Linked DNA regions of Hoeflea algicola. The protein of the gene in region 2 interacts with the protein of the main gene of each other region in a pairwise test. Links are inferred from orthologs where the notes say so. Each region holds a gene or a part of one and is shown on either strand. Other genes may lie near its edges. The genes, in order: recA and dprA.

Evidence for each region.
Region 1: the proteins of dprA (region 2) and recA interact in binary tests that used the Bacillus subtilis proteins (3 or more experiments, as listed by UniProt). The link is inferred for Hoeflea algicola from one-to-one orthologs.

Annotation. Positions count from the first base shown.
Region 1 is NZ_JAOVZR010000001.1:1,205,082-1,212,354, reverse strand. What follows is about bases 2,919-5,833. They hold recA (recombinase RecA), read left to right. Parts: upstream 2,919-3,787; coding sequence 3,788-4,879; downstream 4,880-5,833. Other genes in these bases: alaS (alanine--tRNA ligase), read left to right, coding at 5,084-5,833; OEG84_RS06025 (carbohydrate kinase family protein), read right to left, coding at 2,919-3,542. Outside these bases: cell cycle histidine kinase CckA, read left to right, coding at 1-377; OEG84_RS06040 (YiaD family glycine zipper/OmpA-like lipoprotein), read left to right, coding at 495-1,142; OEG84_RS06035 (BrnA antitoxin family protein), read right to left, coding at 1,389-1,616; OEG84_RS06030 (pseudouridine-5'-phosphate glycosidase), read right to left, coding at 1,657-2,580; more of OEG84_RS06025, read right to left, coding at 2,598-2,918; more of alaS, read left to right, coding at 5,834-7,273. UniProt on the Bacillus subtilis protein: Multifunctional protein involved in homologous recombination, DNA repair and competence.
Region 2 is NZ_JAOVZR010000001.1:400,812-408,105, forward strand. The notes cover bases 2,997-5,932. They hold dprA (DNA-processing protein DprA), read right to left. Parts: upstream 5,031-5,932; coding sequence 3,963-5,030; downstream 2,997-3,962. Other genes in these bases: topA (type I DNA topoisomerase), read right to left, coding at 2,997-3,527; OEG84_RS02035 (hypothetical protein), read left to right, coding at 3,780-3,983; plsY (glycerol-3-phosphate 1-O-acyltransferase PlsY), read right to left, coding at 5,030-5,608; OEG84_RS02050 (dihydroorotase), read right to left, coding at 5,699-5,932. In the rest of the region: rnr (ribonuclease R), read right to left, coding at 1-900; more of topA, read right to left, coding at 897-2,996; more of OEG84_RS02050, read right to left, coding at 5,933-6,985. UniProt on the Bacillus subtilis protein: Protein that helps load RecA onto ssDNA during transformation. Binds cooperatively to circular ssDNA, is able to bridge different segments of DNA. Favors the loading of RecA onto SsbA- or SsbB-coated ssDNA and formation of RecA-DNA filaments.

The DNA.
Region 1 (7,273 bases), 800 kb from region 2 along the record:
TGACCGGAGGATCCTCTGTGGTGTTGCTGGTCGAGGATGAGGAAGCGGTGCGGCGTGGCGGCAAGCGGATGCTGGAAGCGCGCGGCTACGAGGTACATGAAGCGGGCACCGGCGTCGAAGCGCTGGAGGTGCTGCAGGAACTCGAAGGCCGGGTCGACATCGTCGTCTCCGACGTGGTGATGCCGGAAATGGACGGGCCGACCCTGCTGACCGAATTGCGCAAGGACTATCCGGACATGAAGTTCATCTTCGTCTCAGGCTATGCCGAGGATGCGTTTGCACGCAACCTGCCGGCGGACGCCAAATTCGGGTTTCTGGCCAAGCCGTTCTCGCTCAAACAATTGGCCACGGCGGTCCGGGAAATGCTGGACGAATAGCCGCGTACGATGATAACGCATTGATAATGCAGTAATTTGTGTGATGATGGAATGTTCATCATCCTGCCGCATTTTCCACTAGAATTCGCCAACTGACATATGCCGAGAGGGGCTAACATGAAAACCAAAATCCTGGCAGCGGCGCTGGCCGCAATCTTTGTGTCCGCCTGCACGACCGATCCTTATACCGGACAGCAGAAGGTATCGAACCTGGCTGGCGGTGCGGCGCTGGGCGCGGCTGCCGGTGCGGGCCTTGGCCTGCTGGCTGGCGGCGACGACCGCAAGAACGCGCTGATTGGCGCTGGTATCGGGGCGCTCGCAGGCGGCGCGATCGGCGGTTACATGGATCAGCAGGAATCCGAATTGCGGGCGCAATTGCAGGGCACCGGCGTATCGGTGACCCGCGTGGGCAACAACATCGTGCTCAACATGCCGTCCAACATCACCTTCGACAGTGACCAGTCGGCGGTCAAGCCGGAGTTCTACCCGACCCTGAACTCGGTGGCGCTGGTGCTGAAGAAATTTAACCGCTCGCTCGTCGACGTTGCCGGTCACACCGATTCGACCGGTTCGGACAGCTACAACCTGACCCTGTCGCAGCAGCGTGCGCAGTCGGTTGCCAGCTACCTGATTTCGCAGGGCAACAATAGCCAGCGGTTCTACACCCAGGGCTTCGGCGAAAGCCGTCCGGTGGCCGACAACAGCACCGAGTTCGGACGTGCGGCCAACCGTCGTGTGGAAATCCAGATCGCGCCGCTGAGCTGATTGAACTGATCTGACTCAAGGGCTGCTCGCGCACCTAAGATGGGGTGGGGCGGCCGGAGTGGTGAGAATGTTTCAGTTTCCGCGCCCCGCAACCCGGAAATCTGCCCTGATTTCGGGATGGGTGTGGAAGGTCGTTTGAGGCGACATTGGACCCAGCAGCTCAGGCTGCCGGGTCTTTTCGTTTGCTGCAGCGCGGCTTGAATGGGGCAATCCCCCGTTCATCGGCCGGCCTGACCGGTCATTTGCTCAAAGCCCGGCGGCGGCGCGCAGTGCGGCATTGATGCGGTCTTGCCAGCCGGGGCCGTCTTCCTGAAAATGCTCGAGTACGGCGCGGTCGAGCCGCAGCGAAACCAGTTCCTTGCCCTCGGGCACGGTTGCGGGTTTGGGGGCGGCTTCGACCGGCTTGGTGGTCGCGGATTTGAAGGCGGCTTCTGCCTTGTCGAATACGCTGCCAGTGCGTCGGGTTGGTTTCATCGACATTGTCCTTGTTGTGGCGACGGGAGAAAATGGGCGGTCATTCTGATCCGGCTGCCAGCGCCACGGCAATGCGGGCGGCGAGGCGGGCATTGTTGAGCACCAGCGCGATGTTGGTCTTGAGGCTCGCGCCGTCGGTCAGGCCGAGGATTTCGCCCAGCAGGAAAGGCGTTACCGCCTTGCCCTCGATGCCTTGAGCCTTGGCCATTTCGAGTGCGGCCTCGATATGGCCGTGCATTACATTGGCGGGAATTTCATCTGTTTCGGGCACCGGGTTGGCAATCAGCATACCGCCATGGCCACCCAGCGCGCGGCGGGTGATCTCGAACCTGGCAATGGCTTCGGTCGTGTCAAGCCTGAGCGGTGCGGCAAGGCCCGAACTGCGCGACCAGAACGCCGGCATCTCGTCCTGGCCATAGGCCACCACCGGCACGCCGCGGGTTTCCAGTGCTTCCAGCGTCTTGGGGATATCGAGAATGGCCTTGGCGCCGGCGCAGACAACGATCACCGGCGTGCGACCCAGTTCTTCGAGATCGGCGGAGATATCAAAGCTCAGCTCGGCGCCGCGGTGGACGCCACCGATGCCGCCTGTGGCAAACAACGAAATGCCGGCCAGTTTTGCCGCCATCATGGTGGCAGCGACAGTGGTGGCGCCAGTGCGACCCTCGGCAATGGCGAAGGCGAAATCGGCGCGTGAGACCTTCATGACGTCGCTGGCCTGGGCGAGCGCGGTGATGGACGCCGTATCGAGGCCCGCATGCAGGGTGCCGTCGATGATGGCGATGGTGGCCGGGACTGCGCCTTCCGCGCGGATTACAGCCTCAACCTCGAGCGCCATGTCGCGGTTGCCAGGCCAGGGCATGCCATGGGTGATGATGGTGGATTCGAGCGCCACCACCGGACGACCGGCAGCCAGCGCGTCGGCCACTTCCTGGGTGGTTTCGATGTCGATCGATCCGGGCATGGGGCAGGCTCCTGAACTCAAGTGTGGATTGGCGTGGGCTTTGGCATGGCGGCGAGGGCCTGGGCAAGCAGGTGCGGCGATAAATCCGGCCGTACCGGCCCGCGCACGGTAGCGGTAAGCCGCGCCAGCGCAATGCCGCGAATGAGATTGTTTTCGCGGGTGCCGCCCGCAAGCAGGCCGTCGACAAAGCCTGAAGCGAGCGCATCGCCGGCGCCGGTGACATCGGCAAGGCTGCCCAACGGTGGCGATGCCAGCAGGGTGACGCCGCTATCGTCAAAGGCCATTACCGGGCCTGCGCCGGCGCTGATCAGGCCGCAACAAAGTCCGAGCGGGGAGAGCAGGTCGGACCAGTTGCGGGGATCTTCCGCAGGGCTTCCGCTCAATGTGGCGGCTTCGGCTGCGTTCATGGCAAGCAACGCCAGATGCGGCAGGCTCCTGTGCCAGCGCACCACCTTGGCTGGCGACACGGCGATGGCTGCGACCGGGATGCCGTGCCCGGCAGCTGTCTTGCTGAGTGCATAAAGTGCGTCTTCGGGCAGATTGGCGTCGGCCAAAAGCAGGTCGGCAGAGGCCAGCCGCTTATGCAGCCGCGCGGTCATCAGCCGGCGCGCAGGCACCTGGTCATAGAGCGCCATGTCGGCGAGTGCGGTGATCAGATTGCCGTCGGGCTCGAGTATCGCCGAATAGCTTGGCGTTGCCCGATCGAGAAAGGTCAGCGGGCAATCCTCGATACCTGCGTCGGCGGCTGCACGCGTCACCTCATCGGCAGCCGCATCGCCACCGCGCGGCGCCACAAGCGTGACCTGGTGGCCGAGCCGCGAAAGGTTGCGCGCTGCGTTGAAAACACCACCGCCGGCCTCGCTCTGCCAGAAGCCGGGATTGGAGGCGCCAGGCCGGTGCGGGGCAGCAAGCCGGCCGGTGCGGTCGATATGGGCGCCTCCGATGGCAAGGATGCGCGCCATGGCCTAACCTTCGCACAATCCGGCGGATAACCGAATCGCGGTCTGGTCGGCGTCGCGGATGCAGGTTGCCGCGTCATCGCGGGCACCAGCGGGCCGTTTACCGAAACAAAAATAGAACACGTAGTGAATTATCATTATATTCCAGTGGGTTGAGTGGGGCTTGCGAAAACGGAACAAAGAGAGTACATATTTGTCAAACGAGCATTGATTGCTTGCTGCGGCACGATAACCTAAAGGTGGATGGAATGGCACAGAACTCTTTGCGACTGGTAGAGGAAAAATCCGTGGACAAAAGCAAGGCGCTCGACGCCGCACTTTCTCAGATCGAACGCTCGTTCGGCAAGGGCTCGATCATGAAGCTCGGCGCCAATGAGGGCGTGGTCGAGATCGAAACGGTTCCGACCGGTTCGCTGGGGCTCGACATTGCGCTGGGCATTGGCGGTTTGCCACGCGGCCGCGTGATCGAGATTTTCGGGCCGGAAAGCTCCGGCAAGACCACGCTGGCGCTGCAGACCATTGCCGAAGCGCAGAAGAAGGGCGGCATTTGCGGCTTTATCGATGCTGAGCACGCGCTCGACCCGGTCTATGCCCGCAAGCTCGGCGTTGACCTCGAAAGCCTGCTGATTTCGCAGCCTGACAATGGCGAGCAGGCGCTCGAAATCACCGATACGCTGGTTCGTTCCGGCGCGCTTGATGTGCTGGTGATCGATTCGGTGGCTGCATTGACGCCGCGCGCCGAAATCGAAGGTGAAATGGGCGACAGCCTGCCAGGCTTGCAGGCGCGACTGATGAGCCAGGCGCTGCGCAAGCTGACCGCCTCGATCTCGCGTTCGAACTGCATGGTAATCTTCATCAACCAGATCCGCATGAAGATCGGCGTGATGTTCGGCTCGCCCGAAACCACCACCGGCGGCAATGCGCTGAAATTCTATGCCTCGGTGCGGCTCGATATCCGCCGCATCGGCTCGGTCAAGGACCGCGATGAAGTGGTCGGCAACCAGACCCGGGTCAAGGTGGTCAAGAACAAGATGGCGCCGCCGTTCAAGCAGGTCGAGTTCGACATCATGTATGGTGAAGGTGTTTCCAAGGTCGGCGAATTGATCGATCTGGGCGTGAAAGCCGGGATTGTCGAGAAATCCGGCGCCTGGTTCTCCTACAACAGCCAGCGGCTGGGGCAGGGGCGCGAGAACTCCAAGCAGTTCCTGCGGGACAATCCGGTGCTGGCCGACGAGATCGAACTGTCGCTTCGCCAGAATGCCGGGCTGATTGCCGAAAAATTTCTGGAAGAAGACCGCAGCGCCGGGGAGAATGACGACGCCGGCTCCGCCGAAATGTAGGCCTTCCGCACATTCCTGGTGCAGGTTTCAAGCCGGTCGTCAGTCTCGAAAGGGACTGGCGGCCGGTTTTCCGTTGATGGTGCCGCCGCTGCCGTCTGGACAGGCAGGGGGGCGGGCGATAAAAGCGGCGGTCCGCACGGTTTTTGTGGTGCGGGCATCCATCCGGCGCGTGGCGCGGCCGGCTTGTCGAACAAAGGGTTGATCATGAGTGGCGTGAACGAAATCCGGTCGTCGTTTCTCGACTATTTCAAGAAGAACGGGCACGAAGTGGTGGCCTCGAGCCCGCTTGTGCCGCGCAATGACCCGACGCTGATGTTCACCAATGCGGGGATGGTGCAGTTCAAGAACGTTTTTACCGGGCTTGAGCAGCGGCCCTATTCGACCGCGGTGACCTCGCAGAAATGCGTCCGCGCCGGCGGCAAGCACAATGACCTCGACAATGTCGGCTATACCGCGCGTCACCACACCTTCTTCGAGATGCTCGGCAATTTCTCCTTTGGCGATTATTTCAAGGACCGAGCCATCGAGCTTGCTTGGAACCTGCTGACCAAGGAGTTCGGCATCGACAAGGAGCGGTTGCTGGTCACCGTCTACCACACCGATGACGACGCCTATGATCTGTGGCGCAAGATTGCGGGGATTCCGGAAAACCGGATCATCCGCATCGCTACCAATGACAATTTCTGGGCGATGGGCGACACCGGTCCTTGCGGGCCGTGTTCCGAGATTTTCTATGACCATGGCGACCATATCTGGGGCGGACCTCCCGGCTCTGCGGACGAGGATGGTGATCGGTTCATCGAGATCTGGAACCTGGTGTTCATGCAGTTCGAGCAGACCGCCGACGAGCGGCTCGACTTGCCGCGGCCGTCGATCGACACCGGCATGGGACTGGAGCGGATTGCAGCACTTTTGCAGGGTAAACACGACAATTATGACATCGACCTGTTCCAACGGCTGATTGCCGCCTCGGTGGAGGCCACCGGGGTCCCAGCCGAGGGCGACACCCGCGCCAGCCATCGGGTGATCGCCGATCACCTGCGTGCCTCAGCCTTCCTGATCGCCGACGGCGTGCTGCCGTCCAAGGAAGGGCGCGGTTATGTGCTCAGGCGGATCATGCGCCGGGCCATGCGACATGCACAATTGTTGGGTGCGCCCGAGCCGCTGATGTGGCGGCTGCTGCCGACGCTGGTGGCTGAGATGGGGCGTGCCTACCCGGAACTGGTGCGTGCCGAGGCGCTGATTTCTGAAACGTTGAAACTCGAGGAAACCAATTTCCGGGTAACGCTGGAGCGCGGCCTGAGCCTGCTCGACGACGCCAGCGCCGGGCTTGGCGAGGGCGACCGGCTGAGTGGCGAAACCGCGTTCAAGCTTTATGACACCTATGGCTTTCCGCTCGATCTGACCCAGGATGCGCTGAGACAGCGTGGCGTCGATGTCGATACCGAAGGGTTTAACGCGGCGATGGAACGGCAGAAGGCTGAAGCACGGGCCCACTGGTCCGGTTCCGGCGATGCATCTACCGAGAACATCTGGTACGAGATCAAGGACAAGGTCGGTGGCACCGAATGTCTGGGTTACGACACAGAGACCGCCGAAGGTGTGATCCTGGCGCTGGTGCGCGACGGGGCGCAGGTCGAGAGTGCCGCAGCGGGTGATGCCGTCGACGTGGTCGTCAACCAGACGCCGTTCTATGGTGAATCCGGCGGCCAGATGGGTGATCAGGGCATCATTTCCGGCGAGGGCTACCGGCTTGAAGTCAACGACACCCAGAAGCGCGGCGAGGGCGTGTTCGTGCACCGGGCGAAAGTTGTCGAAGGCAAGGTCAGCGTGGGCGCCGAGGCGCAGCTTGATGTCGATCACGCGCGCCGTGCCAAGATCCGTGCCAATCATTCGGCCACCCATCTGCTGCATGAAGCGTTGCGCGAAGTGCTCGGCACCCATGTGGCCCAGAAAGGCTCGCTGGTGGCGCCCGAGCGGCTCAGGTTTGACGTTTCCAACCCGAAGCCGATGACGGCTGAAGAGATCCAGCAGGTCGAGGCCATGGCCAACGAGATCATCCTCCAAAACAGCCCGGTAACGACCCGGCTGATGGCCGTTGACGATGCCATCGCTGAAGGCGCGATGGCGCTGTTTGGCGAGAAATATGGCGACGAGGTTCGGGTGGTGTCGATGGGAACGGCGACGCATGGCGCCAAAGCCAACCGGCCCTATTCGGTGGAACTGTGCGGCGGCACTCATGTTGCGGCCACCGGTGAAATCGGTCTGGTCCGTGTGCTTTCCGACAGCGCCGTGAGCAACGGAGTTCGCCGCATTGAGGCGCTCACCGGCGAGGCTGCGCGCAGGCATCTGGCGGAACAGGACGAAAAGCTTAAATCGCTGGCTTTGCTATTG
Region 2 (7,294 bases):
CAGCGGGATGTGCCGCCAGTCTTCGCGGCCCGACAGCGGCGCCGGCTTGGCCTCATCCGCAGCCTTTAACACCTCTGCGGGAAAAACATGCGGAATGCCGTGGGCGTGAATGGCGATCATCGAGATCGCCTTTTCGCTTTCGACCGAGCCCAGCACTGTCAGCACTTTCGCGCGCGGCAGCCCGACGCGGCCGGCGCGAAGGGTTTCGACCTCGACGAGATCGCCATCCTTGGCCTCGCCGGCGGCATCCTGATCGATCAGATATTCCTCGCCGCGCCGCTCGATCGGCATCAGCCGTCCGCCACCGCCCGGTGTTTCCTTGAAAACGCCCAGAACAGCGCCGCCGCGGCGCTCGAGAATTTTCATGATGCGTGCGGTATAAGCCGTGGACTTGCCATGCGGGGCCGCAAATATCCGTGCCAGCACAAGATCGCCAATCGCAGCGGCTGTCGACGGCGAGCGGGATTTGCCGCGACCGCTATCACGTCCGGCATTGCTCTGGCGCACGGTGACAACCGGCGCAGCACCGTGCTCTTCCAGCCATTCGGCCGGACGGGCGATCAGGTCTCCGCCGCTACCGCGCATGGTGATTTCCAGCACGGTGACGGCGGGAAGCGTACCCGGACGCCTGAGCATCTTGCGGTCGCGTTCAAGCAGCCCTTCATCTTCAAGTTCGCGCAGCACATCCTTGAGCTCGGTTCTGGTCTCACCCTTGAGCCCGAACGCCTTGGCGATGTCGCGCTTGGTGGCGCGGTCTGGGTTCTCGCTCAAAAACCGCAGGATCGTCTCGCGGTCGGGCATGTCGCCACGTCGAAACGCCACCGGCTTTTGGGCCGTTGTGTCGTCTTCGCCGCCTGGCTTGCCGGATTCGGTGGTGCGCGGAGGGGTGGTCAAACTCAGTCCTTCTTCGCCGTCGCGGTTTTTGCCTTAGCCGGTTTTGCCTTGGTGGTTTTGGCCTTGGCTTTGGGCTTTGCCGCCTTCTTGGCCGGGGCCTTGGTCTTCTTGCCCGAAGTCGCAGCCTTGGCGGCGATCATTTCCAGCGCTTCTTCGACCGTGACATCAGCCGGGACCTTATCCTTGGGCAGAGTTGCGTTGATCTTGCCCCAATTGACATAAGGACCGTACTTGCCATCGCGTACGGTGATCGGGCCGCCGTCTGGATGGTCGCCCAGCGCCTTCAATGCGGTCGGTGTGCCACGGCCGCGACCGGGACCCTTGGCGAGCTTTTCGGCAATCACTGTGACCGCCCGGTTAAGCCCGATACTGAACACTTCTTCCACCGTCTCGAGATTGGCGTAAGTGCCGTCATGCAACACGAACGGGCCATAGCGGCCGATGCCGGCCGAAATCATCTTGCCGGATTCGGGGTGCTGGCCGATATCGCGCGGCAGGTTGATCAGCGCCATGGCCTTTTCATGGTCGATGCTTGCCACATCCCACCCCTTGGGAATGCTGGAGCGCTTGGCTTCCTTGCCCTCGCCACGCTGGACATAGGGACCGAACCGTCCGGTGCGCAGCGTGATCGGCTCGCTGGTATGCGGATCGATGCCCAGATCCTTTGGCTCGTTGGAGAGTGCCGCATCAGTATCCGAGCCTTCCGAAGACAGTTGCCGGGTGAAGCTGCAGTCGGGATAGTTCGAGCAGCCGACAAAGGCGCCGTACTTGCCGAGCTTGAGCGACAGGTTGCCGGTGCCGCAAGTCGGGCAGATCCGCGGGTTCGAGCCATCTTCGCGCACAGGGAAGACCAGCGGTGCAAGCGCCTCGTTGAGTGCATCGAGCACCTGGGTGACGCGAAGTTCTTTGGTGTCGTCAATATGCTGGTGGAATTCCGTCCAGAATTCGCGCAACACGTCCTTCCAGGCCAGTTCGCCCGCCGAGATCCGGTCCAGCTTTTCTTCAAGATCGGCGGTAAAGCCGAATTCGACATAGCGGTTGAAGAAGTTCTCCAGGAACGCGATGACCAGGCGACCCTTGGGTTCCGGGGTCAGCCTGCGGTTCTCGATCGCCACATATTCCCGATCGCGCAGCGTTGACAGTGTCGAGGCATAAGTCGAAGGGCGGCCAATGCCGAGTTCTTCCATCTTCTTGATCAGCGAGGCTTCGGAAAAGCGCGGTGGAGGTTCGGTGAAATGCTGGGTGGCGTTGATCTTGTCCTTGGCCAGCGCTTCCTGCGCATTGATCTCCGGCAGCCGGGCATCATCATCGTCGCCGTCGGATTGTTCGCCATCTTCCTTGGCGTCGGTATAGGCGGCGATAAAGCCGTCAAACCTTACAACCGAGCCGGTGGCGCGCAAGCCCGCGGTCTTGCCGTCCTTGGAAGCGGTGATATCGACCGTGGTCCGTTCGATCTCTGCTGACGCCATCTGGCTGGCGGTCGCCCGCTTCCAGATCAGATCGTAGAGTTTGAGCTGATCTGCATCGAGATAGCGTTTGACTTCGTCGGGCGCGCGCTCAAAGCCGGTCGGGCGGATTGCCTCATGAGCTTCCTGGGCATTCTTTGCCTTGGTCGTGTAAATCCGGGCCTTTTCAGGAACGTAACGGTCACCAAAGCGCGCGGCGATCGCCAACCGGGCCTCGTCGATGGCTTCCGGCGCCATCTGCACGCCGTCAGTACGCATATAGGTGATCAGACCGACCGTCTCGCCGCCGATGTCGATGCCTTCATAGAGTTTCTGCGCCACTTGCATGGTGCGTGATGCGTTGAATCCCAGCTTGGAGGAGGCGGCCTGTTGCAATGTCGAGGTGGTGAATGGCGGTGATGGGTTGCGACGGGTCGGCTTGGCCTCAACGCTGTCGGCGATAAAGGATGCGCCGTCGAGCATGTCGCGGATGCTGCCGGCCAGATCGCCATTGGTCACCGACATCTTGTTGATTTTTTCGCCGTTAAGCGTGGTCAGCCGTGCGGTGAAGCCATCGCCGCGCGGGGTCTTCAGATCGGCGGAGATCTGCCAGTATTCCTCGGAGATGAACCGTTCGATCTCGCTTTCCCGGTCGCAGACGAGTCGCAGCGCCACCGATTGCACCCGTCCTGCCGAACGCGCGCCGGGCAACTTGCGCCACAGCACCGGCGACAGGTTGAAGCCCACCAGATAGTCAAGTGCGCGGCGCGCCAGATAGGCATCGACCAGCGGCGTGTCGATCTCACGTGGATTTTCCATTGCGTCGAGCACGGATTTCTTGGTGATGGCGTTAAACACCACGCGGGAGACCTTCTTGTCCTTGAGCGCCTTTTTCTTGGTCAGTACCTCAAGCACATGCCAGGAAATGGCCTCACCCTCGCGGTCGGGGTCAGTCGCCAGAATCAGCGAGTCGGCACCCTTGAGCGCCTCGGTGATGTCCTTGAGGCGCTTGTTGGAGGCGGTGTCGACCTCCCATTTCATGGCAAAATCTTCGTCGGGCAGCACCGAGCCATCCTTGGCCGGCAGATCCCGTACATGGCCGAAGGAGGCCAGCACCTTGAAGCCGCTGCCCAGGTATTTGTTGATCGTTTTTGCCTTCGCAGGCGATTCCACTACCACTACATTCATAAGTTTCTCGCACTCGGGCGTTGAATTTCACGGTACCGCGCAATTTGCGCCGTATCGGTTGGGTCCACGAAATGTACAGGGAAAGCGGCGCGGTCAAGTCCATCTTCTGAAAAGGGGACATTTCACACCTTAATACAACCTTTGCGCGATAGTAATCGTATTGCAATTAAAGATATTTAGATTATCTTGTGTTTCAGCACCGTCTGGCGGCTTTCAGAAGATATATTCGCGGCTCAGGAAGAGGGAACGAGCATGGCAGTCCGCCCCACAGCAGGTTCACTGCAGAGCGCCCGGACGGAGCAGAGCATCACCTATATAATGCAGATGCTATCGGAGTTGCGCACCGTGGCCGACAGTGAAAATGCCGATATGCTGTGCTATTTGATCGAGATGGCCTACATTGAGGCTGGCGACGTGCTGGCTGGGCAGCGACCTTTACGGGCCGTCGAACGCTAGCGATACCATGCCGCCGGGGTGGCGATGCAGCCGGCCGGCAAGATCCAGTTCCAGCAATACCAGATAGACTGTCGCCGGATCGACGCCGGTATGGGCGATGATGTCGTCGATTTCCGCGGGCGAGGGGCCCAGCGCCTCGATGATCCGCGCCCGGTCGTTTTCCGCAGGTTCTGAGAACGGCAGGGCGCCGTCATCACCCGGTTCTTCCAGGTTCGGGTCATCGCGTGAAAACAGCTGACTCGACGGTGCCAGCGCATCAATCACGTCGCGGCTTTCGGTGGTCACGATTGCCCCGTCCTTGAGCAGACCGTTGGTGCCCGCCGCGCGTGGGTCCAGCGGAGAGCCGGGAACGGCAAACACCAGTCGGCCAAAATCCGCCGCCCGCCGTGCCGTGATCAACGAGCCGGAGCGCTGCGCCGCTTCGATCACCACCAGCCCCAGGCCGATGCCGGCAATCAGCCGGTTGCGGCGCGGGAAATCCCGCGCCCGTGGCTCCCAGCCCATCGGCATCTCGCTCAGAGCCAGCCCCTTGCCCGAACAGATCTCGTTATACAGGTCCAAGTTTTCGGGCGGGTAGGGCTGGTCCAGCCCACCGGCCATGGCGGCGATTGTGCCCTGATCCAGGCTGGCACGATGGGCGGCAGCGTCGATGCCGCGGGCCATTCCTGAGACGATCACGTAGCCCGCAACTCCCAGTTCGCGCGCCATTCGAGCCGCCATCTTCGCGCCCGACACCGAGGCATTGCGGGCGCCGACGATGCCGACGCTTGTCTGCGTTGCTAACGTCAAATCGCCGATGGCCGAAATCAGCGGTGGTGCGCCGTCGATGCGCCTGAGTGCGGGTGGGTAGTCGGGCTCGCCGATGCCGATGAATTGCGCGCCGAAGCGCTGTATCGCCGCCAGTTCGCGCTCGGCAGAACCGAAATGATTGATCAGGTCACGAAAGGTCGCCGGGCCGACATTGTCGGAGCGGATCAGCCGCAGCCAGGAGAGCCGTTGGCGGTCGGAGAGGACGACACCGCGTCGTCCTTCGCCGCCCGCAGGCATCAGCCCTTGTCCCCGATCCGGCTTTCGGTTCCTGCCAGCAGCCGGCGGATGTTTGCGTGGTGCTTCAGGATGGTGATGAGCGACATCACCACGAACAGAGAGCCGATGTCCGGCCTCCCATAAAGATAAAGTGCAATCGGCACCGCCACCGCCGCTGCAAGCGCGGCCAGCGAGGAATAGCGAAACAGCTTTGCCATGCCGAGCCAGATAACTGCGAACACAATTACCACCATCGGTGCCAGCCCGAGCAGCACGCCGATATAGGTGGCCACGCCCTTGCCGCCCTTGAATTTCAGCCAGACCGGATAGAGGTGCCCCAAGAACGCGCCGAGGCCGGCAATCAGCGCCGCCTCCAGCCCGATTGCCTCGCGGGCGACGACAACCGCCACCGTGCCCTTGAGCATATCGGCAATCAGGGTCGCGGCTGCCAGCTTCTTGTTGCCGGTGCGCAGAACATTGGTGGCGCCGATATTGCCCGAGCCGATCTTGCGCACGTCGCCAAGTCCGGCCATGCGGGTCAATATCAGGCCAAACGGGATCGAGCCGCAGAGATAGCCAAACAGCAACGAGCCGAGCATCACCGAAGCGGGAAGGGACCAACTGACCAGTTCAGGCACGGTGCGATGTCTCCTGCGTTGCTGCGCAATCTGCCGCCGTACGGGCGTGGATCAGGCACTGTGAACTGTGGCACCTGCAACCAGTGTTTGCAACACCTTGCCGGTGAACCGGGCATCCTCAAAGGCACTGTTCTTGGACCTGGAAACGATCTCGTCCTTGCTCAGCACCCATGGGTATTCAGGGTCGATCAGGGCGATGTCGGCGCGCGCGCCCACCTTCAGCGTCCCGGCGTCGAGACCGAGGATCTGCGCCGGACGGGTCGACAGCGCATCAATCAGCCGCATCAGCGAAACGTCGCCGGAATGGTAAAGCCTGAGCGCTGCCGCCAGCAGTGTTTCCAGCCCGATCGCGCCGTTCTCTGCATCGGCAAATGGCAGCCGCTTGGTGTCGACATCCTGCGGGTCATGCGCCGAGACGATGATGTCGATGGTCTCGTCGGCAATCGCGGTTACCATGGCGCGGCGGTCGTCTTCGGTCCTGAGCGGCGGCGATAGCCGGAAGAAGGTGCGGTATTCGCCGATATCGGTCTCGTTGAGGGTCAGGTGGTTGATGGAAATTCCTGCGGTGACCGGCATCCCGCGCGCCTTGGCGGCGCGGATCACGTCTGCGGATTCAGGTACCGAGATGCTCATCGCGTGGTAACGCGCCTTCGTCAGCGCTGCCAGCCGCAGATCGCGCTCGAGCGGAATGATCTCGGCTTCGCGCGGAATTCCCGGCAGGCCCAGCCAATTGGCAAACAGGCCCTCGTTCATAACCCCGGTGGCGATCAGTTGCCGGTCCTGGGTGGCGACGGCCACCACGGCGCCGAAATCGCGCGCATAGGTCATCGCCCGGCGCATCACTGCTGGATTGTCGACAGTGTGCCGGCCATTGCTGAGCATCACAGCGCCGGCTTCCAGCAACAGGCCGAATTCGGTCATCTCCTCGCCCCTGAGCCCCTTGGTCAGGGCCGCGGCCGGATAGACCCGGATAACGGCTTCGTCGCGCGCCAGTCTTTGCACGTAATCCACCAGCGCCACATCGTCGATTACCGGATCGGTATCCGGCATCATGACGATAGATGTGACGCCGCCGCAGGCTGCCGCGCGGCTTGCCGAGGCAATGGTCTCGCGGTGCTCGGCACCGGGTTCGCCGATATGCACGCAGGCGTCGACCAGGCCGGGAACCGCAATCAGCCCGGAACAATCCTCGATCTCGGTGCCGGCTGGCACCGCAAAACCTGTCGCCGCAGCGCCAATGGCGGCAATCCTGCCGTCGATGATGACGATATCGCCGGTTTCGTCCATCTGCGTTGACGGATCGATGATCCGCACATTGGCGAGTACCCGCGGCTTCATCGCGCCAACTCCCCTTCGAGCATCAGTGTTTCCATCACTGCCATGCGCACCGCCACGCCCATCTCGACCTGTTGCTCGATCACGCTTTGCGGCCCGTCGGCAATGTCGGAGGCGATCTCGACACCGCGATTCATCGGGCCGGGATGCATCACCAGCGCGTCTTCTCTGGCCAGTTTCAGTTTTTCGGCATCAAGCCCGAAATAGCGGAAATACTCGCGCACCGATGGCACGAAGGAACCGGCCATGCGCTCGCGCTGCAGCCGCAGCATCATCACCACATCGGCGTCCTTGAGCCCGTCTTCCATCCGG